DNA from 3 places in the Latilactobacillus sp. VITA-14 genome. Region 2 is predicted to be linked to each of the others. Evidence: predicted binding sites of a transcription regulator. Region 2 holds the regulator's gene; each other region holds the start of a gene.
The links. The regulator LexA, encoded in region 2, represses DNA repair genes until DNA is damaged. The targets are predictions, from matches to a motif close to CNAACANNTGTTNG.

Region 1 (10,817 bases), on a different contig from region 2:
TTCAAACATTGGTCTTATTAGCGGAAGTTGCAGCTTATTACAAGTCAAACGGTAAGACTTTGTATGATGGCATTCAAGAATTATATGCGGAATACGGCTACTTCGCTGAACAAACGACTGCAGTTGATTTCGAAGGGGTCAATGGCCCACAACAAATGGCTGACTTGATGGTTAAATGTCGTGAAGAAAGCCCAGTTGAATTTGCCGGCATCAAAGTCGCTTCAGCAGAAGACTTCCAAACACAAACAGAAACTTTTGCGGACGGTCATACTGAACCCATCAATTTACCAACATCTAATGTTCTGAAATATCACTTAGAAGATGGCACTTGGATTGCGATTCGCCCAAGTGGGACTGAACCAAAAGTGAAATTCTATGTGGGGACATCCGCTGATGATGCCGCAACAGCTGATTTGAAGTTAGCAAACTTCGAAAAAGCAATTCATGAACTTGTAAAATAGATAGGGCTTCTGTTTTACATTTCAGGATAACTTACCTATAATAAAGAACAGCAAATAGACGGACTACTGCGTTAGTCGGTCTATTTTTGTAAGAAAAGGGAGGTAGTTTGGTATGGGTATGCATCAATATTTGCAAGGTTTGAATAATTTGGAGACACTAAATCGCGCACCAGGATTGTTTAAATATCAAGAACATTCCGTTGCAGCGCACTCCTTTAAAGTAGCAGAAATTGCGCAATTATTAGGCGATATTGAAGAAGAAAATGGGCAAACGATTAATTGGCAAGTGCTGTACGAACGCGCACTGAACCACGATTATACGGAACGGTTTATCGGCGATATTAAGACGCCGGTCAAATACGCAACGCATGAATTGCGGATGATGTTGGCCAATGTCGAAAGTTCATTAACCGCTAACTTCATTAAAAATGAAATTCCAGATTTCTTACAAGAACGGTATCAACGTCGTTTGAGTGAAGGAAAAGATGAAACTTTGGAAGGGCAATTATTAGCCGTTGCCGATAAGATTGATTTACTCTACGAGTCTTTTGGTGAAATTGAAAAAGGTAATCCTGAGAATGCTTTTCTAGAAATTTTTGCGGAAAGTTTAAAAACGATTATGCAATACCAAAATCTCGCATGCGCCCGTTATTTCATCCAAGAAATCTTGCCAGATTTACTGAGTGAAGACTTCGCAGATCGAGGGAAGCTAACCCAATTAGTGAGACAGACGCTAGCGGAATAGAGTGCCGTTGTCAGTCGCTCAGATTCAGAGCATTTGCCTAACTTGGCGAATTGACGCTATAAGCGGCGATTTGACAAGTGTAGCAAAGCGCAGGAATCTACTGACAACAGCACGTTCCCACACTTTAGTTAAAACGTGCTTTCATTAAGCATCCTTTTCCGGTTAGCTACACCAGCGCATCATCGACTGCGTCGCTAATCCGTCTGGTTAGGCTAATCCTCAAAGGATAACCGCTTAATGACGCACTCTTTAATCAGCACTCTGGCGAAAGTATGTTCGGTGTGGTAGAATAGTGAATGACTTAAAGGACAAGGAATATTATTCTTTATAAAATCGGTAAGTAGACGTTATGGTGGAGGGCAACTTCTACCCGGCGTCTTCTTTTATCGCTAGCAAATGGTAATGGAGGCTTTTGATGATTGAACGACAGAATGATAACCAATTTGATTTAGTGGCGCCCTATGAACCAGCTGGGGACCAACCAGCGGCAATTGAAACGTTAACTAAGAACTTCGAGGCGGGTGCAAAAGCACAAGTCTTGATGGGGGCGACTGGGACCGGGAAGACCTTTACGATGTCGAACGTCATCAAGAATTTAAACAAACCAACATTGATCATTTCGCATAATAAGACTTTGGCAGGCCAGCTCTATGCCGAGTTTAAGCAATTTTTCCCGAATAACGCGGTAGAATATTTTGTCAGTTACTACGATTATTACCAACCAGAAGCTTATGTGCCTTCAAGTGATACCTACATCGAAAAAGATTCGAGTATTAACGACGAAATCGACAAACTACGGCATTCAGCAACCAGTGCGCTGTTGGAACGCAACGATGTGATTGTGGTTGCGTCGGTTTCATGTATTTTCGGCTTAGGTGATCCGAATGAATATCAAGATCACGTCCTTTCGTTACGGCCAGGGATGGAGATTGAGCGCAATGACTTATTGCGTCAATTGGTGGATATTCAATTTGAACGGAACGACATTGATTTCCAACGGGGCCGTTTCCGCGTCCGTGGTGACGTGGTCGAGATTTTCCCGGCTTCACGTGATGATCATGCGTTGCGGGTTGAATTCTTCGGCGATGAGATTGATCGAATCGTTGAAGTTGACGCGCTAACCGGTGAAGTCATTGGTGAACGCGAACATGTTGCGATTTTCCCAGCAACGCATTTCATGACTAGTGAAGAAAAGATGGAAAAAGCCATTAAGAGTATCAAGGCTGAATTAGAAGGCCGACTAACGGAATTGAAGGCGGACGGCAAGTTGTTGGAAGCCCAACGTTTGGAACAACGAACGAATTACGATCTTGAGATGATGCAAGAAATGGGCTATTGCTCGGGGATCGAAAACTATTCACGGCACATGGAGGATCGTGCGGCGGGGGAACCACCTTATACGTTGCTCGATTTCTTCCCGAAAGATTCAATCATGATGATTGATGAATCCCATGTAACGATGCCGCAAATTCGCGGGATGTATAACGGGGATCGTGCCCGGAAGCAAATGTTAATCGATTATGGGTTCCGATTACCAAGTGCGCTTGATAATCGGCCTTTGACGCTACCTGAATTCGAAGAACACGTCAATGAAATCATGTACGTTTCTGCGACTCCAGGCCCTTATGAAGCTGAACAAACCGATATTCAGGTCGATCAGATTATTCGACCAACTGGCTTGTTAGATCCGAATATTGAGGTCCGGCCGATTATGGGCCAGATTGATGATTTGGTCGGCGAAATTAATGATCGGATTGAAAAGAACGAACGCGTCTTTATTACAACGTTAACCAAGAAGATGGCGGAAGATTTAACTGACTATCTCAAAGAACTGGGGATTAAAGTCCGTTACTTGCATAGTGATATCAAGACTTTGGAACGAACGGAAATTATCCGTGATTTACGGCTTGGTAAGTTTGACGTCTTAATTGGGATTAACTTGTTGCGGGAAGGGATTGACGTCCCTGAAGTCTCGTTAGTGGCGATTTTGGATGCCGATAAAGAAGGTTTCTTGCGGAGCGAGCGCTCATTGATTCAAACAATCGGCCGTGCTTCTCGAAATCAAAACGGGCAAGTCCTTTTGTATGCCGATAAGATTACCGATTCGATGCGCAATGCAATGGATGAAACCAAGCGGCGGCGTTCGATTCAAGAAGCCTACAACGAAGCACATCACATGACGCCGAAGACGATTATCAAACCAGTTCGGGATGCGATTTCGGTTGTTCAATCAGTCGAACACCCTGAAGAAGTCAAGATGACCAACGAGATTGATTTCGATAGTATGTCGAAAGCTGAAAAACTAGAAATGGTAGAACGGTTATCTGAACAAATGCGGAATGCGGCCAAGAAACTGGACTTCGAACAGGCAGCTACGTTACGGGATACCATCTTAGAGATTAAGAGTGAAATTGATTAAAAGAGGTAAAGCATGGCAAATGATAAGATCGTCATTCATGGCGCAAGAGCGCATAATTTAAAAGATATTGATGTTACAATTCCACGGGATAAACTGGTGGTTGTGACGGGATTGTCGGGCTCTGGGAAGAGTTCGTTAGCGTTTGATACATTATATGCCGAAGGACAACGGCGCTACGTCGAGAGTTTATCGGCTTATGCGCGCCAATTCTTAGGCCAAATGGATAAACCGGATGTTGATTCAATTGATGGGCTCAGTCCTGCGATTTCGATCGACCAAAAAACAACGTCTAAAAATCCGCGTTCGACAGTCGGGACAGTCACGGAAATTAATGATTATCTCCGGCTTTTATGGGCGCGGGTCGGTCATCCAATCTGTCCGAACGATGGGACTGAAATTAGTAGTCAATCCGTTGAACAGATGGTTGATCGTGTCTTAGCGTTACCTGAGAAGACGAAACTCCAGGTGATGTCACCGATTATTCGTGGCAAAAAAGGGCAACATAAAAAAGTATTTGAAAAAATCCAACGAGAAGGCTATGTCCGTGTTCAAGTCGATAGTGAAGTCATGGACGTTAGTGCCGATATCGAATTGGATAAGAATACAAAACACGACATTAATATCGTGGTGGATCGAATCGTCGTCAAAGACGGTGTCCGGTCCCGTTTATTTGACTCGTTCGAAGCGGCTCTGCGCTTATCAGAAGGGTATGCGACTGCCGATATCATCGGTGGCGAACAACTACTTTTCTCAGAACACTATGCCTGCCCAATCTGTGGCTTTACGGTGGGAGCGTTAGAACCCCGCTTGTTCTCGTTCAACGCACCGTTTGGGGCCTGCCCAGACTGTGATGGTTTAGGGGTTAAGCTAGAAGTCGATATGGATTTAGTGATTCCTGATACCAGCAAGACATTGCGCGAAGGAGCCATTGCGCCTTGGAATCCAATTAGCTCTCAATATTATCCACAGATGCTCGAACAAGCTTGCAAGTCATTTAAAATTGACATGGATCGACCATTTAGCAAATTAACACCACGCCAAAAAGACATTATCTTAAATGGTTCTCAGGGTAAGAACTTCCACTTCCATTATGAAAATGATTTCGGTGGTGTGCGTGATGTGGACGTGCCGTTTGAAGGTGTATTAGCCAATATTGACCGCCGTTATCGTGAAACCAATAGTGATTTCACACGGACGCAAATGCGGACGTATATGACTGAATTAACGTGTCAAACCTGTCATGGTGCTCGTTTAAATCGACAAGCTTTGGCTGTTAAAGTGGGCGGCCAAGATATCGCTGCCGTTTCAGACAACGCTATCAAAGAAGCTTTACCATTCTTCGATCAACTTGAACTTTCTGAAAAAGACAGTGTGGTTGCCAAACCAATCTTGAAAGAAGTGCATGATCGGTTAACTTTCTTGATTAACGTCGGTCTGGATTATTTAACGCTCAGTCGGTCAGCCGGGACCCTTTCTGGTGGGGAAGCCCAACGGATTCGTTTAGCCACGCAAATTGGTTCGAACTTATCTGGCGTGCTCTACATCCTCGATGAACCGTCAATTGGTTTGCATCAACGTGATAATGACCGTTTGATCGGGTCACTGAAGAAGATGCGCGACTTAGGCAATACATTAATTGTTGTTGAACATGATGAAGATACAATGCGCGCGGCTGATTACCTGATCGACATCGGGCCCGGCGCTGGTGAACTCGGTGGTGAAGTGATGGCCGCTGGGACCCCAACTGAAGTCGAACATAATCCGAAATCATTGACGGGCCGTTATTTAGCCGGTTCCGAATATATTCCAGTACCGCTAAAACGGCGTCAAGGCAATGGCAAGAAGATTCGCGTGACCGGTGCGGCTGAAAATAACTTGAAGAATCTGACGGTTGATTTCCCATTAGGTGAATTTGTCGCGGTTACTGGTGTTTCAGGTTCAGGTAAGTCAACCTTAGTCAATACGATTTTGAAAAAAGCTTTGGCACAAAAGATGAACCGTAACTCAGCAAAACCAGGTCAATATAAAACAATTACAGGTTATCAGAATCTTGAAAAACTGATTAATATTGATCAAAGTCCAATTGGTCGGACACCGCGGAGTAATCCAGCAACGTACACCGGCGTCTTTGACAATATTCGTGATTTGTTTGCGCAAACCAATGAAGCCAAACTACGCGGTTATAAAAAAGGCCGTTTTAGTTTTAACGTTAAAGGTGGCCGCTGTGAAGCTTGCAAGGGTGACGGCATTATCAAGATTGAAATGAATTTCTTACCAGACGTGTATGTGCCGTGTGAAGTCTGTCATGGCAGTCGCTATAATTCAGAAACCTTGGAAGTCGTCTATAAGGGCAAGAACATTGCCGAAATCTTAGACATGACGGTCGGTGAAGCCACAGTCTTCTTCGCAAACATTCCCAAGATTGCCCGCAAGTTACAAACGATTGTGGATGTCGGCTTAGGCTACGTCACATTGGGCCAGTCTGCCACAACCTTATCGGGTGGAGAAGCCCAACGGATGAAGTTGGCCTCTGAATTACAGAAACAATCAACGGGTAAGAATTTATACATCCTCGATGAACCAACGACTGGCTTGCATACCGACGATATCAAGCGCTTGTTGGGCGTTTTGGAACGGTTAGTTGAAGAAGGTAACACGATCTTAGTGATTGAACATAACTTAGATGTTATTAAGACTGCCGATCACATCATTGACTTAGGACCAGAAGGCGGCGATAAAGGCGGGACAATTGTCGCGACCGGTACGCCAGAAGAAATTGCCAACGTCAGTGAAAGCTATACAGGCCAATATTTAAAACCTGTTTTAGAACGCGATACAGCACGCACAATTGCCGCTCAGGATTAACCAGAAGATGGTTGATAGAATGTGTTTAAAAAGCGGGCGGTTAAGACAGAATGATTGCTGTCTTAACCGCCCGCTTTTTGTTTTGTCAAATTTAGTTGTAGATTGTCCGTAAAAAAAGTATCATAAAGGTATTAACAACGAGAGGTGATTGGGAATGTTTAGAAAAAATGAATGGCACTTTGATTGGTCAGAATTTATGACGGGGATTATTTTCTTAATCGTTGCATATTGCTTGTTTAATCAACCAGGTAAGACATTATCTGGTTTGGTAATCGTGATTGCGATTGCGGCGATTATTCGGGGAATTGCCAAAATCAGTGCATATAGTCGGTTACGTCAAGAGACAGGGATGCGCGCAACGTTAATGTTGGTCGATGCCATTGTCGATGTCATTTTGGGAATTTTGTTTATCTTGAATATTCCAGCTGGAGTGGCTGCTTTAGGTTATATCTTTGCATTCTGGTTCTTGTTCGATTCAATTGTGGCATTATTGAATGTCGGCCATCTCAAGCAATTTAACACAGGCCTATACATCGTTTCGATGATTCTGAATATCTTAGGCGTAATCGTTGGGATCTTATTGTTAATGGATCCAGTGGTGACTGCCGTAACAATGGTGACCCTAGTTGGTTTTTACTTTGCTTTCTTTGGGATTAATGCCATCATCATCGCATTTGCAAGACGTTTATAGTCTCTAAATTTAATGATTGCAGAACAATTTGATTGTTCTGCAATTTTTTTTATGGAAAAAATAAGCTCTTTCAAATGCCTGGACATTAGGAATGAACTCGGTTTAATAGCATTAAATAACACGTGTCGAGAGTTTCGACAGCTTTCAATGACACACCAGGAATGTTACAATGATAAAAGCGAAAACTTAAGGGGTGGTCTGATGACAGATACATTGAACTTAGTAGTGATTACAGGGATGAGTGGTGCCGGGAAAACCGTTGCCATGCAAAGTTTTGAAGATCTAGGTTATTTTTGTGTCGATAATATGCCACCGACATTGCTACCTAAGTTTTGGGAATTGGTTAAGGAGTCCGGCAAAGTGACTAAGATTGCATTAGTGATTGATTTGCGCTCACGTGCTTTTTACGATGAGATCATTGAAATGCTTGCTAGCCTTGATAATACCCAATTCGTGACGACTAAGATTCTCTTCTTGGATGCATCAGATGAGGAATTGGTTTCGCGATACAAGGAAACACGCCGTTCCCACCCACTAGCGATGGAGGGGCGTTTAATGGACGGTATTCAAAAAGAACGGCGCCTGTTAACTGAAATTCGCAATCGAGCACAGATGGTGGTGGATACTTCAACCATGTCACCACGACAATTAAGAGAAAAGATTTTTCATGTCTTCAAGACGTCAGATAATCCGTCATTCCATATTGAAGTGATGTCATTTGGGTTTAAATACGGTTTACCAATTGATGCGGATATCGTTATGGATGTCCGTTTCTTACCGAACCCATACTATGTGCCAGCATTTAAGGAATTAAACGGTTTAGACCAACCGGTTAGAGACTATGTAATGGCGCAGCCAGCGACTGAAAAGTTCTACGAACAATTTAGTGGGCTGTTAAAAGACATCATGCCAGGTTATCTCAAGGAAGGCAAAACAAGTGTGACAATTGCGATTGGCTGTACCGGCGGGCAACACCGTTCAGTAGCGCTTGCCCAACGATTGGCTGATGATTTATCGTTCGATTATCCGGTTGACGTGACCCACCGGGATATGAAGAAACGCAAGGAAACGGTTAACCGGTCATGACAGCTACTAATCGGATTATCCGGGTCATTAAAGGGCGACGACCAAAAGTCGTTGTGATTGGTGGCGGCACTGGACTACCCGTTATCTTAAAGAGTCTCCGTGAACAGAATGCGGATGCTACGGCAATTGTCACGGTTGCCGACGATGGCGGTTCATCCGGCGTTATTCGCGATTACATTAACGTGGTACCACCTGGTGATATTCGGAATGTATTAGTCGCCTTGTCAGATTTACCACAGTTAACGCTCGATATTTTCCAATACCGCTTTAAATCACACGATGCCTTTTTCTCAGGGCATGCGATTGGTAATTTAATTATTGCGGCGTTATCTGAAATGGAATCAGGTATTTTTGATGCTGTTCAACGGTTATCAGAAATGATGGCGGTTGACGGTCATATTTATCCTGCGGCCAATGTTGCGCTGTCGTTGAATGCTGAATTTAAAGATGGCACCCAGTTAACAGGGGAATCTGAGATTACTGCAGCACGCAAGCAGATTAAGCGTGTTTGGGTCTCAAAAACGGATCAAGATGATACTGCAGCACCCGAAGCCGTTCAACAAGTGGTTGATGCGATTTTGGCTGCCGATGTGGTTGTCTTAGGACCCGGCAGTTTGTTTACCAGTATTTTACCGAATCTAATGATTAAAAACTTAGGTGCGGCAGTCAAGCAAACTAAGGCGGAAGTGATTTACATTTGTAATATCATGACGCAAAAAGGGGAAACGGAACACTTTACCGATGCCGATCACGTCCGCGTGTTGAATGATCATCTTGGTCAGAACTTCGTGGACACGGTTTTGGTTAATACCGCACAAGTCCCTGAAAACTATTTGGATCATCAAAAGTACGACGAAATTCTCTGGCCGGTTGAACATGACTTTGATGGCTTACGAGGATTGGGTTGTCGAGTGATTTCCGATAACTTTTTGAAGTTGAAAGATCATGGTGTGTTCCATAATGGACAAAAAGTAGCGAGTGAAATTATGAATCTTGCTTTCCAGGTCAATACAGCTAAGCGAGGTGAATAATCGTGGCCTCATATGCAAGTGAAGTGAAGAAAGAACTGACGCAACTTGAAGTGCATCCTGAACATGCACGAGCGGAATTAGCCGCTTTAATTCGGATGAATGGGTCACTGAGCTTGATGAATCACCAATTTGTTTTAAACGTTCAAACTGAGAATCCGGCGATTGCTCGCCGAATTTATAGTTTATTGAAACAAAATTATCAAGTTGAATCCGAATTACTAGTACGTCGCAAAATGAAGTTAAAAAAGAATAATCAATACATCGTGCGCTTAAAGTATGATACCAATACCGTTTTAAAAGACCTTGATATTGTTGAGGAGGACGGTTTTACCATTCATACAAAGGTGTCAGAAGATGTCATTAATGAAGATCAGCGCGTCCGTTCTTATTTGCGGGGCGCTTTTCTAGCCGGTGGCTCAGTGAATAATCCTGAAACAAGCCGGTACCATCTGGAAATCTATTCATTGTACGAAGAGCATAATCAAGATATTGCGCGCATGATGAATCGTTTTGGCTTAAATGCCAAAACGACTTTCCGACGGAGTGGGTACATCACTTATCTGAAAGAGGCTGAAAAAATTGCTGATTTTCTACAAGTAATTGGTGCTACCAACGCGATGTTGAAGTTTGAAGACATTCGGATTGTGCGGGATATGCGTAATTCGGTTAATCGCTTAGTCAATTGTGAAACCGCAAATATGAATAAGACAATTGATGCTGCTACAAAACAAATTGAAAATATCGAATACTTGCGCGACACCGTCGGATTAGATAATTTACCGGCGAAGTTGCGTGAGATTGCGCTACTCCGTTTGGAATTTCCAGATATTACGTTGAAGGAACTTGGGGAAAAAATGCCGAGTGGGGCAATTTCGAAGTCGGGGATTAATCACCGGCTCAGAAAATTGAATCAACTTGCCGAAGCCCACCAACAGGGGAATGGATAAGGGGCAAAATAAATAGGTAGTGCACAATGTTTGACTTGTACAATATAATTAAGTACAATAACTGAAGGACATTTTATGGAGGGAAATTATATGGTTAAACCAGTATTATTAGATGAACAACTCTGTTTTTCGATTTACCGCGCACAAAAGGCTTACAATCACTTCTACGGTAAGGTATTAAAACCTTACGGATTAACATATCCACAATTCATCGCAATGCTTGCATTGTGGGAACATGGCAAGATGTCAGTGAAAGAATTAGGGCACCATTTAGAACTTGATAGTGGGACACTAACACCGCTTTTGAAACGGTTAGAAGCTGATGGTTGGGTAAGCCGGAATCGTGCATCAAACGATGAACGCCGAGTTGACGTTACCTTAACTGAAAAAGCAGAAAGTCAAAAAGAAGAAATCTACGAACGGGTTGGTGCTTGCACAAACTATCTCGATTTCTCAAGCGATAAGTATCATGAATTACGTCAAGAAATGAATGAAGTTGAACATCATTTGAATGCGATTCAAATGAATAATGCACGTTTTTCATAAAATGACGGATAAAGGGTTCCAAAAGA
Region 2 (10,817 bases):
CGCAATTGATCTTCAGCAACCCGATCCCAAGGTAACCAGAGTTGTGCGACATCATACAGTAAATTCTGGACAAGAATTTGCAGTGACAACATTGGTAAAAATGGTAAACAGATGCTGGCAACCAGCACGCTCAAAACATTTCCTAGATTAGAAGCTAACGTAATCCGAATGTACTTATACATATTGATAAAGACTCTCCGTCCTTCAAGTACCCCGTGTTCTAAAACGTTCAAATCTTTTTCCAGTAGGATTACATCGCTAGCATCCTTTGTGAGGTCTGCGGCATTATCAACTGAAATCCCGACATCTGCTTGTTTCAAAGCTGTCGTATCATTAATGCCATCGCCCATGAAACCGACGACTTCCCCTTGTGCTTGTAATAAACGGATTAAACGCGCTTTTTGAAGTGGAGCCAATTTGGCAAATAATGCTTGCTCGGTTAATAGCTCACTGACTTGTGCATCCGTTAACGTCTTTAACATCTCACCAGTGGTCACAGCTAGATTCTGAATGCCCACTTTTTGGGCAACTTGCTGCGTCGTTAAAGCACTGTCACCCGTTAAAATTTTGACCGCCACTTGATGAGCTTGTAGTTGTTGAATTGCCGAGATAGCTGATTGTTTTGGTGGGTCCAAAAAGCCCAAAAAGCCGGCGAAAATCAAACCTTGATTACCAACGCGGTCAATTGATGCCGTCTCTGCTAACTCATCTTGATAAGCAACCGCCAGCATCCGCATCCCTTGTTGTGCCAAACGATCATGCACTGCCACTAGGTTCTGCTTTTGCACTTCAGTCAACGGCTCAATCTGATCCGCTAACCTGACTTGGGAACACGTTGCTAGCACTTCTTCAAAGGCCCCTTTTGGCACTAATTGATTACCTGCATGGTTTTTGAGCCAGACCGTTAGCCGCCGCCGCTCGAAATTAAATGGAATCTCGCCCAATTTTTGATATGGAAAGTCATCATTGGTTTGGTCTTGTTCATAGTAATGAATAATCGCTTCATCCAGAAGGTTCTGCCAGCCGGATTGACCCTTGGCGTTCAAATATGCTAATCGCAAAACTTGCACATCCCGCTCGCCTAAAATATCTGCATAGTACATCAATTTAATATGATCTTCCGTCAACGTCCCCGTTTTATCCGTACATAAAACCGACATCGCCCCGAGATTCTGAATGGCCTTTAACTGCTTTACGATGACCTGTTGTTGACTTAAAACGACACTGCCTTTCGCCAGATTACTATTAACGATCATCGGTAACATCTCCGGTGTCAAACCAACTGCCACTGCAATCGCAAAGAAAAACGACTGTTGCCAATCTCCCTTAGTCACACCATTAATCACAAATACAAAGGGCACCAAAACGAGCATCATGCGAATTAATAACCAACTGATGTGTTTTAACCCTGCATCAAATTGATTCGGTCGCGACTTAGGTTCAGTAGTCACAATTGCGCTAAAGCAAGTCGCTTGACCCGTGGCAATCACTTGCCCATTGACAACGGTGCTGCCCATCAGCAATAAACTCGCCATATCCGCCGCATTCGTTACGTCAGTTGCTTACGCTGTTATGCGTTTGCTCACGGGTTTTGATTCACCCGTCAAAGAAGATTGATTAATTTGTAAATCATGGCTCGCCAGAATTTTTAAATCAGCATTCACCAAATCCCCCGTCTGCAGCTGCACAATATCCCCAGGTACCAGACTTTGTGCGGCAACTTCAGTTGGTTGACCCTCAATTACAACCCGGCTGGTCTTTGCTAACATCGCTTGTAAAGCAATGCTCGCTTGCTCGGACTTGCGCTCTTGCACGAATCTAATGCTACTAGACACAACAATCATGATTAACATAACTATCGCGCCATCAATATCTCGACTGAGCCAGGAGATGATCATTAAGACAGCTAATACGCCGATAAACGGATCTTGCACACTCTGCCAACTAGCTCGCAATAACGAACGCTGTTGCCACTTTTGAATCGTATTTTCCCCATAGGTTTGTAACCGTGCTGTTCGCTGCTGCCGTGATAACCCCTTCTTGTCAGTTTCGAAATGTTCTAAACTCGCTTTTGGCGTTAATTGATTAATCTGATTGAGTGTCATTTTAATTGTCTTAGCCATCGTAATCCCTCCCATTCGCAGCTGATCCGCATAAAAAAGGCATCCTCAAAGAAAGGATGCCTCACAAGAAAAACAAGCCATTCCAATCGTTGAGCTTTAGCACTATATGACGTAGAACTTTGTTCAGCTACATTAGAAAAAGCCTTCAGGGCAGTTTCTGTTGACTCAATTGGCATCTCTCGATGTTTCTGAGTAGCAGCGTTTGTTCATATAGGAGCCTCACCTAACGGATTAGCAATATCAATATATTTATATATCTATCATACCAAATCGGCTTCAAAATACAATTAATCAGACTTATTGAAGATATTCATTTAAAAATTGCGCAACTTTATTACGATAGGTTGTTGGATCTGTAGCCAAGGCTTCACCATGAGCTGCCCCCGGAACCACCCAGAGTTGTTTAGGTGCATGCGCCGCTTTGTAATTTGTATACACCATTTTGGTTGGTACAAATTTATCTTGATCGCCATGGATCATGAAGATTGGCAATTTCGAGTTAGCTAAACTCTTAGCAGTATCGCCATCATTAAAGTTATAGCCGGCGCGAACCCGTGCCATCCAATTCGTTGTGTAAAATAACGGGAATTTCGGCAATCCAAAGAGGTCATTTAGTTGGTAAGCGAGTTCGTCAGCGATGCTATTATAACCACAATCTTCAATCACCGCTTTCACCTGCTTAGGTAATTTTTCACCCGCGGTAAACATGACGGTCGCGCCCCCCATGCTGACCCCGAAAAGGGCAATTTGACTATCCTGTCCGTTGGTAGCGACAATTTTTTGGGCCCACTTGACGTAATCCAAGCGATCCGTCCAACCATAGCCAATGGCATCACCTTCCGATTCACCTGCTGCACGGTCATCCGGTGCGAGAACGTTGTAGCCAAGATCGTGATACATGTGAATATAGCGTGCCATATCCTCTTTTTTACCCATATAGCCGTGCGCAACTAAAATTGTTTTGTTCGTAGGTTTTGTTGCTGGCACATAAATTGCCGCCAATTTTAAATCATCTGTGGCAGATTGTTGATGCCACTTTGATTGTTTAACATTTTTTAACCAACGTTGATTGTCTTGATAGACTTTCGTTGGCTTACCACCATTTAAGAATGATTTTTGCCCCGGTACAAATGCGTATTGATACATATACATAGTGGCACCAAATAGTGCTACCACCACTAAGACAACAACGCTAATTAACGACCATTTCAGCCAGCGTCTTTTCTTCATGTGCTAAATTCCTCCCGATTTACTCCGCAATAATAATAGTCGTGTTTTTTTGAAACTGCTTATTCTTCACTGCCACCATTTTGGAGTTGATACATTTCATAATAACGTCCTTTTTGAGCCACTAAGCTATCATGATTACCCCGTTCGACAATCTGCCCTTGATCTAAAACCAAGATTAATTCAGCATCGCGAATCGTCGATAGACGGTGCGCGATGGCAATACTTGTACGTCCTTGACGTAACCGAGCGAGACCAGTTTGAATCATCGATTCCGTTTCCGTATCGATATTAGCCGTCGCTTCGTCCAAGACCAAGATTTTAGGATTTGTAACCAATGTTCGCGCAAACGAAATTAATTGGCGTTGTCCACTTGAAAATTGGGCGCCACCTTCAATTACACGAGCATGATATTGACCAGGTAATTGTTCGATAAAGTCATCAGCTTGCACGAATTCAGCCGCTGCGCGAATTTGGGCATCTGTAATCTCTTGATTAAATAATCGAATATTTGATGCGACATCACCATAAAACATGAATGCATCTTGTAGAACAAGCCCCATCTTGCGGCGCAGTTCTGCTGTCTGAAAACTCCGAATATCATGTCCGTCGATTAGAATCTGACCTTCATAAAATTCATAGAACCGCATCATGACATTAATAATTGAACTTTTCCCAGAACCGGTATGCCCAACTAAGGCGACAGTTTGTCCAGGTTCAACAACAAATGAGATGTCATGCAAAATTTCATTTTTCCCATCGTATGAAAACGAAACATGCTTGAATTCGACGCGACCCTCAGTAATTTCATTTGCAGCATCGGCATTTTGAGCTGGCGCATATTCTTCTTGATCGAGAATTCTGAAAATTCGGCGACCAGCGACCATTCCATCTTGTAATGATGATAAAGAATCCATCATATTGGTCATCGGATTAAAGAAGTTCCCAACATAGGTTGTGAACGCATAAACCAAACCCGCCGTGACAAAGCTATGCAGGGCTGAGACACCAAACAAGCTCAAGACAACGACCAATGCCAGTGTATAGAGTAAATTCACAATTGGTGCGAGCAACAACGAGTTCGTTCGAATCATCGCTTCGCGCGTTTTTAAATAGTCCGCGTTAACTTGTTCGAATTCGTCGGTCAACCGTTTTTCCTGGCGGAATTGTTGGATAATCGTAATCCCTTCGATTGATTCGTTGAGTTTCGTATTCAACTGACTCAATTTTTCACGCATATGCCGGTAAACCCGCGCACTGTAACTACTGTAATACCAGATAACAATTAACAATATTGGTAGAAACGCTGCCGTTGCAAGGGCAATTTTTGGTGAAATTAACCACATCGCAATGAACGCTGAAATGATTGAAAATGAACCGACTAACATGGATAAGAAAACATTCCAATAATCAATCAAAGTCATCGTATCATTCGTGACTCGTGAGACAATCGAGCCTGCTGGCGTCTGATCGAAATAACGCATCCCGAGTTGATGGAACTTCTGAAATAAATCGCGCCGGACATCTTCCATCGCGCGTTCCGAACCCATTCCAAAAAGGAAAGATTGGAAAAATTGTGTAATGGCTTTGAGAATCACGCCTAAACCGTACAACGCCGCAACCCCCATTAAAACTTGGGTGGTCGCACTCTGATTGGTTAAGTAACGATCCATAAAGACTTGTAGTAATCGTGGTAATAAAATATTGATGGTCGCTAAACCTGCGGCGGCCACAATTGCGCCGATAAATTGGCGTTTATAGCGTTTCGTATAACCAAAGAGGCGTTTCATGATGTGCAATTGCTCTTTCAATGGAACTTTCTTAGACCATTCTGATTGATATTGCTTGGCCATCTTATGCACCTCCTAAGGCTTGACTTAATTGTTGCTTCAACCACATCTCTGCGTACCAGCCATCTGCGGCAAGGAGTGCTTCGTGTGTCCCACGTTCGGTGATTTGACCGTCATCCATGACAATGATTTCATCGGCGTGCATCACACTACTCAAGCGATTAGCAGTGATAATGGTGGTTTGATCAGCCCGCATCGTTTTCAAATTCATTAAAATCGCTTCTTCAGTCTTTGCATCAACGGCTGATAGCGAATCATCTAAGATCAGAATTTCTGGATCAGTCATAATCGCTCGCGCAATCGCAATTCGTTGTTTTTGCCCACCAGATAACGACACACCGCGTTCACCAACGACCGTCTCATAACCTTGGACAAACGTTAAAATATCATCATGCACCGCACTCGAAATCGCGGCATCTTCAACCGCCGCTTGATTTCGGTCAAAATCAGCAAACCGAATATTGTCGCGGACATCCGTTGAAAATAAGAAATTATCTTGTGGCACATAGCCGATACTATCAAGTAACGCATCCAGCGAATAATCCCGGATATCGTGACCATCAATTTGAATCTCGCCTTGATACTGATCATATTCACGCAATAATAATTTAATCAGTGTGGTTTTACCCGAACCAACTTTTCCGACAATGCCCAACGTTTTACCTTGTGGCAGAGTGAACGCCACCTGTTTGAGCGTTGGTTGTTTGTCGCCAGGGTACGTAAATTTTTGAACAGCATAATGAATATCGCCAGTTGCTGGTGTTTGAATCGCATCCGGTGCTTCGACAATGGTGCTGGTTTCTTTCAAAAGTTGATCAACCCGATCATAACTCGCATTGCCCCGTTCCAAGACGTTGAACAAGCGCCCAATCGCAAACATTGGCCAAACAAGCGCCGCGATATAACTAATGAACGAAATCAATTGACCAATCGAAATGCTGTGATTCATAACCAACGTCCCGCCATAAATGATTGTTACAATGTACGTTAACCCGATAATCAAACTGATGGCGGGATCAAATAAACCATCAATCATATTCACACGTTTATTAATCGCAATTGTCTTCGTGACAATCTCGTTGAAATCTTTAATATCAGCTTCTTCTTGGCCAAACGTTTTTAAGACTTTAATCCCAGAGACACTCTCTTGGGTTTTATCATTTAACCGTGAAAAAGCCGCCTGTGATTGCCCAAACGCTGTGTGTAAATGTGCACCTAACCGTCGTGACGCAACGGCCAACAAGGGCATTGGAATCAAGGCCATCAACGTTAAGCGCCAGTCAACGAAAATCACCATTGCAATAATCGTTGTCCCACCAGTGATGATTGAATCGGCAAAGGTTAAAATACCGGCACCAGCCACTTGTTGAATCGCGGTTAAATCATTCGTGGCATGTGCCATCAAGTCACCTGTCCGATGTTTTTGGAAGAAGGTCGTGTCCATCTTCATGAAATGCCAGAACAATCGGCTCCGCAATGTCCGTTCCAGTTTAGCCGCGCCGCCCCAAATCCGGGTCCGCCAACCATAGCGAAAAACATATTGTAAAATCGCTGCGCTTAACAAGACGCCGAGCCACATGATTAATTTTTGGGCCGTTAATTGTTTGGCGTCCATTAAATCAACCAGGGTCCCAATCACTTTTGGTGGCACAATTTGGACAATCGCCACGAGGACTAAAAAGATGACGCCCCATAAATAGCGGCGGTATTCTTGTTTAAAATACCACCCTAGTTTTTTAAAAATTCCCATGTTGTGCTCCTATCCTCTAAAATTCGATAAGTCCTATTATAACAATCTTAATTAAGCCGGACAATCATTTGTATTTCCGTTCTTATTATGATAAAAAAAGAGCTTCTAACAAACGACTTGTTCGTTAGAAACCCTTTTAAAACCGACTTGACTGTTTTATTTTTTGTTGCTACGTTTTTGTTGTGCTTTCATTGAGCTCATCATCTGATTTAATTTCTTTTCAGATGGTTTTTGACCCATTTGCATCATCATAGCCTTTAACATTTCTTCGTTAATTGGTGGATTGTCTTGGAAATACTTCTTCATGTAAGCACGTGCGCCAAAGAAACCAGCGACTGCGCCTAATAAAGCCCCAATGACAAATAATAAAATGCCTAATCCCATATCTTATGCACCCCTTCCTAATTCAGTTCACTTAAATAGTTTACACATAATTAACCTAAAAAGAAAGCGGAATTCTAAGATTAATCGTCACGCAAGCCTTTTTCCCGTTGGATATCCTTCACTTTTTCAGGAGTGACTTCCTTACCTTCTTTGTCATACACTTGTAGCATCTCAACTTGTGAGCGGAAACTTTCGCGGAAATCCTTTAAATAGGCATCGCGCAGTGTTTGACGTTCTGCTGTTTCAGCTTCAGTTAGTCCTTCAGCTTTTGCTTTGTGTGCTAATTCATTAATTCGGTCTAATCGTTTTTGATCCATTGCCATCTTGTTGCCCTCCAATTCAAACTATTTGTCTATTTTGGACTAAAATCCGTAAAATGTCAAAAAACACGAACGCTTGTTTGAAATCCCGCTATAGGTATGCTAACATATAGCTATTAGAACAAATGAGGTGCTCTTATGACGAGAACAGAATCCAAGCAATTAGAGGTCTTGCGTTTTATCCATGACCGCGTTCAAGATAAAGGTTATCCGCCAACGGTTCGTGAAATTTGCGAAGCCGTTAATTTATCCTCTACTTCTACCGTTCATGGCCATTTAGCACGCCTTGAGAAAAAAGGCTTTTTACAAAAAGATCCGACTAAACCACGTGCCATTGAATTAACAGCAGCTGGTTTGACAGCAATTGGTGCATCACAGAAGAAGATTCCGGTTCTCGGTGTTGTTACAGCTGGGGTGCCCATTTTAGCGGTTGAAGAAGCGACCGATTATTTCCCGATTCCACCAAGTCTACAAACTGAACAAGATTTGTTCATGTTGACGATTCGCGGTGAAAGTATGATTAATGCCGGAATTTTAGACGGCGATGAAGTGATCGTTCGTAAACAAGCGACTGCCGATAACGGTGACATCGTGATTGCAATGACTGCTGAAGATGAAGCAACTTGCAAACGATTCTTCCAGGAACCTGATCATTATCGGCTACAACCAGAAAACGATACATTTGAACCCATTATTTTGAATGAAGTTAGCATCTTAGGTAAGGTCGTTGGCCTATACCGCGACAGAATGTAGCTATCAAAAAAGGATTCGCCGTTATGGCGAATCCTTTTTTAGCATGTTCCTTCAGCCAGGTCCTTACGTTTAGCGACTGACTGACGTTACATTTTTTCTTAACGTGCTTTCTGATGCAATTTCTTCCGTCTAGCCACGTCCCGCAAACAACCCGATTGCATCGGTTATTCACCAACCTAAGTTAATGCTCAGACTCTCCCAGCTTAGAAAGACATCCATTAATAATCCATTAATTTGAAGATATCGTAGTCTTTAATTTTTTCGCGACCGTTTAAATCGTTTAGTTCGATTAAAAAGGCTGTTCCGACAACAATCCCACCTAATTCTTCAACCATTTTGATGGTTGCGGCGATTGTGCCGCCTGTTGCGAGTAAATCATCTGTGACCAACACTTTTTGACCGGGTTTGACCGCGTCTTTGTGCATGTATAATGTTGATTCGCCGTATTCCAAGCCGTAACTTGCTGAGACGGTTTCGCGTGGTAACTTCCCCTTTTTACGGGCTGGTGCAAAACCAACGCCTAATTTGTAAGCTACTGGGCAGCCGACGATGAATCCGCGGGCTTCAGGGCCAACGATCATTTCGACCCCTTTACTCTTTGCGTATTCGACGATCTTGTCGGTTGCTGCTGCATATGCTTCACCATCAGACATCAAAGGTGAGATGTCACGGAATGTGACACCTTCTTCAGGGAAGTTGGGCACACTTGCAACGTAATCTTTAAAGTTGATTGCCATTTTAAATTCGCTCCTTAACTCTTTCAACAGTTTGCTACTGATTGAATCCTGCCAGCCAGTCTTTCATCTCCGCGAAGGTTGAGTAAACAAGCTGCTTTTCCATGTCAATTTTAGCTAATCGTTGTTGATAACTCGGTGCACTTTCTAATGCGTGCTTTTCCGGTTGTTCCGCGGCCGAAATGAGACCACATTCTATTTTAACAAATCCTAAGTCAAAAAACACCTGCAACATAAAAATTAATAGCGGCAATTTAATTTTTAGATAAGTCGCTAATTCCCCTAACCGTGCTTTTTCAATTCCTGGATGTTGACGTAGGTAAACCAAGAAAGTCGCAAACTGTTTCTTATCAGGAATACCATCAAGATATGCCGAATACTTACTATAGAAGATAAAGCTGATTTTAGTGGCCTGTTGTTGGCGATAAAAGGCTTCAAATTCATCTAAATCAGTTGGTTCATCAACCACAATCAATTCTGCTTGCTGTGCGACATCGGCTGCTAAGATGGCTTGGCTGCCGGCTGGGATATAACTTTGTAGCTGTGCCAGATGCTTCTCATTGAAAAAGACATAGGTGCCACTAGCTTTAAACAACTGTTGCGTCAACCGATTACTCCGTTGATCGATTAACACTTGCCCACTCGTTTGTAAATCTTTCAGCATCAATTGCAACGTCGTATTGCCGCGCCAAGTATTCTCACTTAGTTGACCAACTAATTTCAACTGTTCCACCGCTTGTAAATCGTCGTACAACGCACCACGGTTAAATGCTAAGACTGCTAACTGCGCTTCTTGATCAACTGCCGTAAATTTCAAATGCTTCTGATCCGCACCGATCTGCTTCACATTGGTGACGGATGGCACCGTCATTTCAATCAAAGGTTCTGGGTTATCCGTGCCATAAGGAGCTAATTGACTGATGGCTTGATAAACATCGGGCGTCACATCAGCTAATGCGAGTTGTAAATCAACCGCCAATGTGGGTTTCGTTGTTAAATCAATCTGATTATCAGCGGCATAAGTATTCATCGCCGTTTGTAAAGCAGCCAATTGATCGACTGGCATCGTTAAGCCAACAGCCATATGATGCCCACCAAAGTGCGTCAACAATGTGCGTTGGGCATCAAGCGCTTTAAAGAGATGATATGCTTCAACACTTCGTCCCGATCCCTTGGCTTGGCCAGTTGCTGGATCAATTGCTAGCACTAAAGTTGGCTTACCGGTTTGTTCAACGATATGACTCGCCACAATCCCCAGCACACCTTCATGCCAGCCTTCATGTGCCAACACTAAGGTCGCACTAGCTTGGTTCTCAGGTGTTTGTGCCATTTCGCTAGCTAGCGCAGTAATTTCTTGCACAAGACCCTGGCGCTTTTTATTTTGTTGTTCCACAAATTGGGCCTGTTCCACCGCTTGTTCTTCATCGAAAGTCGTTAATAGATTAACACCTAAGTTGGCATCACCTAAGCGACCAATCGCATTCAAACGTGGCCCAATCCCAAATCCAATCGATGTGGCGTCAAGCGTTTCTTGTTCAATACCCGCTGACTGGCAAAGAGCCACTAAACCGGGACGACTGGTATTTTGTAATTGTTGTAAGCCTAAGCTAACTAAAACGCGATTTTCATCAGTCAGTGACACTAAATCACAGACCGTCCCAATCGCCACTAGGTCC
Region 3 (10,817 bases), on a different contig from region 2:
TGCGCGTTCCAAATCGCGAACGGCTTCAGGGGTGCCAACATTGCCGGCAATGACGAAACTCTTAGGCAGTACTTTTTTGATATGTTGAATCATATCGATCACGACTTGTGAGTGGCCGTGGGCGATATCGATTGTAATGTATTCTGGTAGTAAGTTATCGGTTGCTAATTGATTAATAAAGTCGAATTCATCGTCTTTGACCCCGACACTGATTGAGGCAAATAAGTCGCGCTCGTGCATCATTTTGATGAATGCGGGACGCTTTTCAGGTTGAAAGCGATGCATGACGTAGAAGTAATGGTTTTCGGCAAGCCAGATGGCAAGCGGTTCATCAATAATCGTCTGCATGTTAGCAGGGACGACTGGGATTTTAAACGTTTCTGAGCCAAAGCGGACGCTAGTATCAATCTCGCTCCGACTTTTCACAATACATTTATTGGGAATCAGTTGAACATCTTCGTAATCAAATACGTCCATTGGGAATTCTCCTTAAACACGAACATTTATTTTAGATAACACGGAATTTATCCGTGCATAACGTATAATAACGAACTTTTTTATGAAAGTCAAATAAAAAACACATTCGAACCCAAAGAATGGGAGAATGTGTTTGATGATAGTGGGCCTTTTGTAAGTTAAACGGGTTCTAATCCGCAGGAGCTGGCACACGCTCTATTTAATGTACCGCTTGCGCCAGAAGCGATAGACTAGCACACCAGAAATGATCAGGGAAATGAATAAAGTAATCAACCAACTTGTTTTAGAGTGAGACAGTGGAAGGTCCACGTTCATCCCGTAAAAACTAAATACTAATCCAGGGATGGTGAGAATAATTGAATAAGATGCCAAGAACTTCATAACACTATTCATGTTATTATTAATAATTGACGAGTAAGTATCGGCTGTTTCGTTAATAATTGTGTTGGAAATTTCTGCCATTTCGATGGCTTGATGATTTTCAATCTGAATATCATCAAGCAATTCAATTTCATCTTCATTAAGATCTAACATATTGGTCCGCATTAAACTAGCGAGTACCATTTTATCGGTCTTTAAGGACATCATGAAATAAACTAAGCCGCGTTGAATGGTCATCAGATCGAAGAGTTCTTCATTCCGTAGGGAACTCTGCAAGCGATTTTCGATTTGTTCACGAGAGCGGTTGATGTCCCGCAAATATTGGAGATAGATGGATGAAATGCGGAAGAGAATCTGGAGGACACTTCTACGGTGATTTTGTGGATTGAAACCTTTAATCTGGCCATCAACAAAGCTCTGTAAAAAGGTGACTGGCGTTTTGTTGATGGTTAAGACGGTCGAATCTGTTACAATAATTCCTAAGGGACTTGTTTTATAGAGGTATTTATCTGGTTTTTGCGGGTCTTTTTCAAGAATTGGTATGTTGAAAATAATCAGGGTCGCATTATAATCAGGATCGTGCTCAGCACGCGCACTTTCATCAGCATCTAAACTATAGTAGATAAAATCAGATGGGATGTGGAGCTTCTTAGTGAGAAGCTCAATTTCTTCAGTCGAGGGATCAGTTACGTTAATCCAACTGTTGGACTGGATTTTAGCATGTTTGGTGAGCTTTTTCTTAGCACTGTCGAAGCGATAGGTTTCGAGCATGGTGTCACTTCCTTCATCAATAACTTACTGTTAAGTCTACTGGATATTTTAAGAATGTAAAGTGCGGTATAAAAGAAGTGCGTTCAAACCGGGTATCCTTTCAGGATTAGCCTAATTAGACGAATAAGCGGCGTAGCCGATTGTTTGGCTAATGTAGCTAACCGGAACGGGATGCTTTTGAAAGCACGTTAGATCAAGGAGAATCAGAAATTTGAAAAAAATTGAGTTAGCCAAGCAGTTTTTAACGACGAACTTGGCCGTATTACAATGTCCAATCTGTCAGGACGTATTTGCAAGTGTAGCCGAGCACCAATTACTTTGTGTCAATGGGCATAGTTTTGACCTCGCTAAAAATGGCACGTTATATTTTTTAGCAAAGCAAATGAAGTCTGAATATACCAAGGAAATGTTGCAACATCGCCGGGCTTTTTTACAAGCAGGTTTCTTTCAACCGTTCTTAAAAGAAATTGCATCACGGATTACCCCCGATAGTTTAGTCCTTGATGTCGGTTGTGGTGAAGGAACGCCAGTGCAACAGCTCAATACGCAAGTTCCCGCGCGTTATATCGGGTTTGATATTTCTAAACCTGCGATTCAATTGGCAAGTGATTACAATGCCGATGCGTGGTTTTGTGCAGCAGACTTAGCGCGGATGCCATTTGCTGATCACCAGTTAGATACGGTGCTCAATATCTTTTCGCCTTCGCAATATCAAGAATTTAAACGTGTCTTGAAACCGGGCGGTCAACTAATTAAGGTGATTCCCAATGCGGGTTACTTACATGAGTTACGGGAGTTACTGTATCATGGTCAAGCTAAGGAAAGCTATGATCATGGTCCAGTCTTAGAATTGTTTGCGCAACATTTTCCAGATTATCAAGAAATGCAAGTTCAAAAAACAATGACGTTAACACCCGAGACATTGCGCGATTTGGTCGAAATGACGCCATTGACGTGGACGGCTTCTAAGGCACAATTAGCGGCAATCACGCTAGAAGCGCTACCTGAAATCTCATTAGATGTCACGATTTTAGTGGGAAAATGATGAGAATTTAAAGAAAGTTTAAAAATCTGATTGCAACTCTAAAATAAGGGCGCTATAATGTTTTTAAGGAATTTTTTCCCTAACTTTTATCAGAATTTATTTTGATAAAAGCTAGTGATGAAATGACACTAACGTAGTTTCTCGCCGTGAATAACCGAGGGACTACGTTTTTTTATTTGCAAAGCAAGGTAGAGCTTTTGTGAATTCTATTGTATAATTAATCTACTGAATCTTTTTTAAGGAAGTTTAGACCGTGACTAATCATATTGTATTATACGAACCACTGATTCCTGCCAATACCGGTAATATTGCGCGGACATGTGCAGGAACAGATACTGTTTTAGATTTAATCGAACCATTAGGCTTTGAAACCGATGATAAACATTTAAAACGGGCTGGTCTTGATTACTGGGACCAAGTTAAGATTAATTATCACAAGAACTTGGATGCCTTTTTAGCAACTGTGCCCGATCGTCAATATTTATACTTGATTACGAAGTTTGCTAAGCAAGCTTATTCTGATCAAGATGTGTCGGATACAAGTGTTGATCATTATTTTATGTTTGGTAAGGAAACGACCGGATTACCTGAAACTTTCATGCGTGAAAATGAAGATCAGTGTTTACGAATCCCAATGTCCGACCATATTCGAGCATTAAACCTCTCGAACTGTGCGGCATTAGTGATCTTTGAGGCATTGCGCCAACAAGATTTTCCAGGACTCGAAAAGAGTCATTTGTACGACAATGATAAATTAAAATAGGGAGTGTTTTTGATGCAAACGAAGAAAGATCCAATTACTGTTGATGCTTTTCATTATGACCGTGTTTCACCTGATGTAGAACCACAACAAAATATCCAAGTCAGCTTAGTCACCATCAGCGAAGAAGATCCATATTTACAAGAAGCTGATTTGAGCGCGGGGAATATTTACCAAATTGTGACGCCTTTCCAAGTTGCACCAGAAAAGAGTGGCTTTGCAGTGTCAGGTCAAATTTCACAAGTGGTTCAACTCTTAGATTTCTTTGGTGAACCAAGTGAAATTGATCAAAAAGACATGATGAAGCTTTCACGACCATTGATTGAATACATCGAAACATTGACGTATCAAGTGACGGCGGTTGCTTTAAATCGGGGCGTTCAACTCCAATTTACAGCGCAAGCCGACGAAGACTAATCAGCGAAAGGTTGCGGCAATTTTGCCGTGGCCTTTTTTAGTACCGTGATTAAAAACGGTACGGGACTGATATTTATGGGTTTAGTAGTACAGATGTTCGTGTATAATGGATAGTAGGATTTAAGGTTGAAGGAGATTTTCATGGCCACTAAAAGCAAAAAAAGAAAACCAGCAGCACGCAAAAAGAAAAAACAACAAACTGATTTCACAGTTAACATCATTGGGTTTATTTTTATTTTAATTAGTTTATTTGCGGGTTTAAAGCTGGGCTTTATCGGCGCGCTTTGCGCTAACGTATTCCGTCTGTTTGTTGGCGATACGTTCATTATTAGTGCTATTTTATTCGCCCTTTTGGGGGTCTATTTGTTGATTTATGGCAAGCAGCCACCCTTATGGCACCAAAAGACGCTTGGATTTGCAATCGCGTATCTCGGGATTTTAATTTGGTTGTCAGCATTCGTCTTGCACCATCAAGCGGTCAATAACCATTTCTTGGCCGCCACATGGCAGCTTTTATTGGAAGACTTCCAGAAGATGGCCGTTACGACGGAAGTTGGCGGGGGCTTAATTGGCGCCGCGTTGTATGGTGTTTTCCACTTCTTGTTCGCGCAGATGGGGACTTATCTGATTGCCGTCTTAATTGTGATTATCGGCGTTTTTGTTTTCTTAGATATTCCATTCAGCGTCGTTGTTCAGAGTACACAACGGTTTGTGCATGGGCTCTTTAAAGTTGGCGGCTACACGAAATCAGGGTTCCAAAAGGTCTCTGAAAAAGGTAAAGCGCAAGTCAGTGCTTTAAAAGAACAGACGCAAAAAGCTGTTCAAAATGCAACTGAACAAGCAGAAGAGACGTCAGAGACTAAAGAGCAAGTGGTCACAACGGACGGTCCAGAAAATGCACCGAAGCAAAAATTGGAACCTTTTAAAATAAATGGTCCCAAGGATCTACCAAAACCAATTGCGACGCAAGCAGAACCAACTGCACCCGAACCGGTGGCTGACGAAGATGAGCATGTTCCAGATGTGGCAGAACTTGCACCACTGAACGAGACGGATGATGATTACGAATTGCCAACACCAGCATTATTAACGCAAATTCCGGCGTCTGATCAGAGTGCGGAATATAAAGCTATCGAGAAAAATCAACAGGTCTTGAAACAAACATTTGATTCGTTTGGTGTTGATGTGACGGTTAAGAGTGCTAGTCTGGGACCAGCCGTAACGAAGTACGAGATTCAACCGGCAGTTGGGGTGAAGGTCTCTAAAATTGTTAACTTAGCGGATGATTTGGCGCTTGCATTAGCGGCGAAGGATATTCGGATTGAAGCACCAATTCCAGGTAAACCGTATGTCGGGATTGAAGTGCCGAACACGACCGTTTCGACCGTTTCCTTTAGAGAAATGATTGAACAAGAACCCCCACATCCAGGCAAACCACTCGCTGTGCCGTTAGGTAAAGATATTTCGGGTAAGGTCATTATGTCGGATTTAGCCAAGATGCCGCATTTATTAATCGCCGGTTCAACCGGGAGTGGGAAGTCCGTTGCAATTAACGGGATTATCACAAGTATTTTAATGAGTGCCAAACCACACGAAGTTAAATTGATGTTAATCGATCCGAAGATGGTCGAATTAAACGTCTATAATGGGGTGCCCCATCTATTGATTCCTGTCGTGACGAATGCCAAAAAGGCGGCGAACGCCTTGAACAAGGTTGTAAAAGAAATGGAACGACGTTATCAATTATTTGCCGATACAGGTCAGCGGAACATGATTGAATATAATCAGTATATTCAAGGCCACAACGAAGACGGCGAAATTAAAGGCGCACCACTGCCTTATATCGTTGTCATCGTGGACGAATTATCTGATTTGATGATGGTTGCCAGCAACGAAGTCGAAAGTGCGATTATTCGTTTGGCACAAATGGCTCGAGCGGCGGGGATTCACATGATTGTTGCTACCCAACGCCCATCTGTCGATGTTATTACTGGATTGATTAAGGCCAATATTCCATCGCGGATTGCGTTTGCTGTATCCAGTGGGATTGATTCACGGACCATCTTAGATGGCAGTGGCGCGGAAAAACTGCTTGGCCGTGGTGATATGCTTTACATGCCAATTGGGATGAGCAAACCATTACGGGTGCAAGGCGCCTTCATTTCGAGTCAGGATGTCGAAAGTATCGTGTCGTTTATTAAAGCACAACAAACGGCTGAATACGACGAAGAAATGATTCCAACCACTGAGCAGGAAAAGCAATCAACTGAAGAACCAGAAGATGAATATTACCAAGAGGCAGTCGAATTGGTCGTTAAACAACAAACCGCTAGCGTATCAATGCTCCAACGCCGTTTTAGAGTCGGCTATAACCGGGCTGCACGCTTGGTTGATGAGATGGAAAGCCGTGGTGTGATTGGGCCATCAGAAGGTAGTAAGCCACGCAAGGTGTTATTACAAAACGTACCAGAAGAACCAACAGAACAATAGCGTGTGACATAAGTCGAATATCGCCTAAAATGGCGAATAAGCGCGTCAGCGATTGATTGACATTCAGGATTAACTGAAAGGCGCTGGCTGATGGAACTCGGTTAAACTATTAAATGAAAAAGGCCGCGATAAAAAATACTTTTGTCGCGGTCTTTTTTGAGTTCACCTTCTTTTTTTGGTATGATAGAATCCGTGCTATGAAAAAGGATAAGTTGAAAAGAGCCATTTTAACTGTTGAAACAGTGAGGAGTAATATAACGTGAATCAGAAAATAACGGATGGCGTCTACCTGAATATTTTACAAACTAACCAATTTAAAACAATTAGATTAACCGTTCAATTAATTGCCCCCGTCACAGCTGATGGGATGACCCGGCGTTCATTATTAGCGAGCGTTCTAGGTGCTAGTAGCCAAGCCTATCGTGACCAAGTCGCAATTGCGAATGAATTACAAGCCATGTATGGTGCCGGCTTTAATATGAATGCCTATCGACAAGGAAACTTGGCGATTTTTAGCATCTCAATGCGAATTGTGAGCCCCCAATATCTACGGGATACAATCGACTTGCAAGAGCAAGCGATTGCGTTTATCGGGCAATTATTATTGCATCCAGATGTGGTTGATGGCCAGTTCAATCCGGTCATTTTTAATCGTGAAAAAGAGAACTTAGTGCGGTATATCGAAAGTGTTGCGGATGATAAGCAATCATATGCGGCGGTTGAATTACGCAAACTCTATTTTAAAGATGCAACGCAACAAATTCCCAATTATGGGGATGCAGCTGATTTAGCAACCATCACACCGGATGAACTATATGCGTATTATCAATCGATGATTGCAAACGATCGGGTCCAAATGACGTTTGTCGGTAATATCGACGAAGCCAAAACGGTCGCGGATTTGGCACAATTGCCATTTGCACCGCGTAATGTTGAACTGCCAACGATTTTTTATCAACAATCGTTATATCCACAAGTGCAAACTAAAACAGAAGTACAAACGGTGCAACAAGGCAAGTTAAACATGGCCTATCAAATGCCAGCTTACTTCTATCAAGCTGATTATTATGCCACAATGGTGATGAACGCCTTATTCGGTGGTACACCGCTGTCGTTACTTTTTACCAATGTGCGTGAAAAAGCGAGTTTAGCCTACTATGCCTCAAGTGCAATCGATGCTTTTCGGGGTGTCATTACGGTACAGACTGGGATTGAAAGTCGCCAAAAAGATCGCGTCTTAGAGATTATCGAAGCCCAACGTCAACGGATTATCGCGGGTGACTTTGAACAGGCGGTCTTTGAACAAACGAAGTTGGCCTTGATTAATCAATTTAAATCGAGTCTCGATAGTGCGGCCTATTTGGGGCAACAACAATTCAATCGTTTGTTTGTACCTGAAACTGAAATTGATGCAGAGCGATTTACACAAGCCATCTTGGCGGTTTCTAAACAAGCGGTTCAAGAACAAGCCGCAAAGATGCAATTGCAAGCCATTTACTTCCTGAAAGGGGTCGATACAGATGAAGCTTAGACAAAATCCCCGCTTAGGTGAAACCCTCTATGAAACTGAATTAGAGAATGGCTTGACCGTTAAAATATACCCTAAGAGCGGTTATCATAAGACATATGCAATCTTAACGACGAATTATGGTTCAATCGATAAGACGTTTATCCCAGCTGGGGAAACGGATTATGTGACAGTGCCAGACGGGATTGCGCATTTTCTGGAACATAAATTATTTGAGAAAAAAGATTACGATGCGTTTGAAAAGTTTGGTCGCTATGGGGCAAGCTCAAATGCGTTTACGAGTTTTACGCGAACGAGTTATTTATTTTCAACAACCAGTCACTTGCGAGAAAATTTGGATATTCTACTTGATTTTGTGCAGGAACCTTATTTTTCAACTGAGACGGTCGAAAAAGAAAAGGGCATCATTGGCCAAGAAATCCAGATGTATAATGATGAACCGGATTGGCGCTTATTCTATACAGTGATTGGCAATCTTTACCCAAGCCATCCGGTGCGGACAGATATTGCCGGCACGGTCGAGAGTATTGCGCAAATCACACCGGAGGCACTCTATCAGGCACATGCAACGTTCTACCAACCTAGCAATATGAACCTCTTTATCGTTGGTCAGATCGATGATCCGGATGAAGTGGTTGACTGGTTGAACGCCAATCAAGCGGCAAAAACATTTGCCCAACCAACAGAAATTGTACGTTCATTGCCTGAAGAAGCTGAAGATGGTCATGATATCATTCCGTATCGGTCACTTGAAATGCCAATTTCGCGCAGCAAGAGCATGGTCGGGATTAAAGGTTTAACGGATTACGGAACAGGTGAGTTAGCACTTGAAACAAAGTTGAAGATGAACTTGTTACTTGAATTGCTATTTGGTGATTCATCAACGCAAGTGCAAAAGTTGTACGATGATGGCACACTTGATGATAGTTTTGGTTACGAATTTGCCATTCAACGGTCATTTAATTTCGTGACCCTTGGTGGCGATGCGGACAATGCCCAAGAATTATCGGATGCGATTATTAATATCTTAGAACATGCCACGGAAAGTCCTGACTTTTCAGAGGATAACTTGGCGTTGGTTAAAAGAGCCGCAATTGGTGAATACTTGCAAGCGTTCAATTTGCTAGAAGCCATTGCGAACCAATATAGTGATGAATTCTTTACCGAAATCAGTCCATTTGATGTCTTAGGTTTGATCGAACAAGTGACTTTAGCGGACTTGCAACAGATGGCAACCGATTATTTCAAAATTGAAACGATGACAGTCTGCCACATCCTACCGGAGGAAGCAAACCATGCCTAAATCAGCCTTAATTATCGGTGCATCCGGTGATATTGGGATGACGGTCGCGACTGAAATGGCGGCGGACGGTTGGTCACTTTATTTACACTATCATCAAAACCAGACGCGGGTTACGACGCTGCAAAAGCAATTGTTGCAAGACTACCCAAAACAGGATTTTTTTGCGATTCAAGCTGATTTAACCCAAGAGGACGCTGTTGCAAAATTGACAGGCCAGCTTTTTCAAGTCGATGCGGTCATTTATACAGCAGGTGCGACGACGTATGGCTTATTGCCAGAAGTCAGTGCAACAGCACTCGATCACTTATGGCAGGTGCACGTTAAAGCACCAATACTATTGATGCAGCAGCTGCAAGCGAAACTAGCGCAGAGTCCATTAGGACGCGTCGTTTTAATTGGTTCAATCTATGGTGGCCGGGGCAGTGCAATGGAAGTGCCATATAGTACAGTTAAAGGCGCACAATCCGCCTTTGTGAACGCCTATGCACAGGAAGTGGCATCGCTTGGAATCACAATTAATGTGGTTGCACCAGGCGCAGTGGATACGAAAATGAACAACCAGTTCACAACAGCAGAACGGGCTGCTGTTGCAGCGGAGATCCCGGCCGGTGCTTTTGCAACCCCAGCACAGATTGCCTATTGGGTATTGAGTTTAATGGCACCTGCAGCCGATTATATGACGGGACAGACATTGTACGTTAATGGTGGTTGGTTAAAATAAAGAAATCTTAATAATGCACATACGTACCAATATGCTATAATTATGGATAATGATACTGGGATAATAGTGGGTGGAATTGATTATGAATGAAATTGGTCAAAAATTACGTGAAGCACGAATTGAAAAGGGCTACACACTCGATGATTTACAACAAATCACAAAAATCCAAAAACGATATTTAATCGCCATTGAAGAGGGCAATTTTGATGCCTTGCCTGGCAGTTTTTACGTGCGGGCATTTATCAAGCAATACGCCCAAACAGTGGGCTTAGATAATGATGCATTGTTGGCAGAATACCAAGATGCTGTACCAGATACGAAACCAGAAGAATATGTTGAAAAATCCGTTGAAAATCAAACCCGATTGACGCGCGAAACAACAGATTCTAAATGGTCGAAATGGCGCAATCTCGTCCCACAAATTACGATTGTGGCAATTGTGGTCATCATTATTGGGGTGGTCTACGGGATTGCGCTCAGCAACCGTGGTAAAGACCGCGAAACGTTAAACGAAACAAGCTCATCGGTTACGGTTTCTGGGGATAAACCAGATCCTAAGAAGGATAGCAGTAGTGAAGACAAGTCTGCTGAAAGCAGTAAGAAAGCCGCTTCTGAAAGTAAGGCACAAGAAGCTAGCAAGAAAGCTGCTGAAGATAAGGCTAAGAAACAAGAATTAACGGCGAAGATGACCAGCATTAATGGGTCACAACAAGCTTTTGAAATTAAGAACTTGCCAGCTAAAGCCAACCAAATTACGTTCTCAGCTGATAAATCAGCTGCTTGGGTCAGCTTAACGGCCAACGGACAACAAATTTGGCAAGGTTCTGTCGCAGTTGGTGCCGAACAAACTGCTGAATTACCTGAAGGCGTTACGCAATTTAGTATTCAAACTGGGAATGCACCTGCAACGAAGATGAAGATTAA

Region 1: uvrB (excinuclease ABC subunit UvrB) is a predicted target of LexA. The motif match lies at 1,472-1,485, and genes of this name have one in related genera.
Region 3: ACF1X7_RS04665 (FtsK/SpoIIIE family DNA translocase) is a predicted target of LexA. The motif match lies at 3,938-3,951, and genes of this name have one in related genera.

The regions. Positions count from the first base shown of each region.
Region 1 covers NZ_JBJKTM010000007.1:19,038-29,854, reverse strand. The annotation lists gene ACF1X7_RS04480 (phospho-sugar mutase) at 1-461, shown strand, start outside; gene ACF1X7_RS04475 (YfbR-like 5'-deoxynucleotidase) at 574-1,206, shown strand; gene uvrB (excinuclease ABC subunit UvrB) at 1,622-3,625, shown strand; gene uvrA (excinuclease ABC subunit UvrA) at 3,638-6,490, shown strand; gene ACF1X7_RS04460 (HdeD family acid-resistance protein) at 6,645-7,181, shown strand; gene rapZ (RNase adapter RapZ) at 7,383-8,267, shown strand; gene ACF1X7_RS04450 (uridine diphosphate-N-acetylglucosamine-binding protein YvcK) at 8,264-9,298, shown strand; gene whiA (DNA-binding protein WhiA) at 9,301-10,245, shown strand; gene ACF1X7_RS04440 (MarR family winged helix-turn-helix transcriptional regulator) at 10,336-10,791, shown strand.
Region 2 covers NZ_JBJKTM010000001.1:86,348-97,164, forward strand. The annotation lists partial or broken gene mgtA (magnesium-translocating P-type ATPase) at 1-2,138, opposite strand, end outside; M-box (ykoK) riboswitch at 2,198-2,361, opposite strand; gene ACF1X7_RS00390 (alpha/beta hydrolase) at 2,421-3,353, opposite strand; gene ACF1X7_RS00395 (ABC transporter ATP-binding protein) at 3,413-5,203, opposite strand; gene ACF1X7_RS00400 (ABC transporter ATP-binding protein) at 5,205-6,950, opposite strand; gene ACF1X7_RS00405 (YneF family protein) at 7,107-7,334, opposite strand; gene ACF1X7_RS00410 (DUF896 domain-containing protein) at 7,415-7,657, opposite strand; gene lexA (transcriptional repressor LexA) at 7,793-8,407, shown strand; gene ACF1X7_RS00420 (adenine phosphoribosyltransferase) at 8,626-9,144, opposite strand; gene recJ (single-stranded-DNA-specific exonuclease RecJ) at 9,179-10,817, opposite strand, start outside.
Region 3 covers NZ_JBJKTM010000007.1:63,012-73,828, reverse strand. The annotation lists gene ACF1X7_RS04690 (GMP reductase) at 1-477, opposite strand, end outside; gene ACF1X7_RS04685 (magnesium transporter CorA family protein) at 673-1,629, opposite strand; gene ACF1X7_RS04680 (methyltransferase domain-containing protein) at 1,841-2,674, shown strand; gene trmL (tRNA (uridine(34)/cytosine(34)/5-carboxymethylaminomethyluridine(34)-2'-O)-methyltransferase TrmL) at 2,928-3,437, shown strand; gene ACF1X7_RS04670 (DUF1149 family protein) at 3,450-3,851, shown strand; gene ACF1X7_RS04665 (FtsK/SpoIIIE family DNA translocase) at 3,993-6,341, shown strand; gene yfmF (EF-P 5-aminopentanol modification-associated protein YfmF) at 6,601-7,872, shown strand; gene yfmH (EF-P 5-aminopentanol modification-associated protein YfmH) at 7,862-9,172, shown strand; gene ymfI (elongation factor P 5-aminopentanone reductase) at 9,165-9,893, shown strand; gene ACF1X7_RS04645 (helix-turn-helix domain-containing protein) at 9,976-10,817, shown strand, end outside.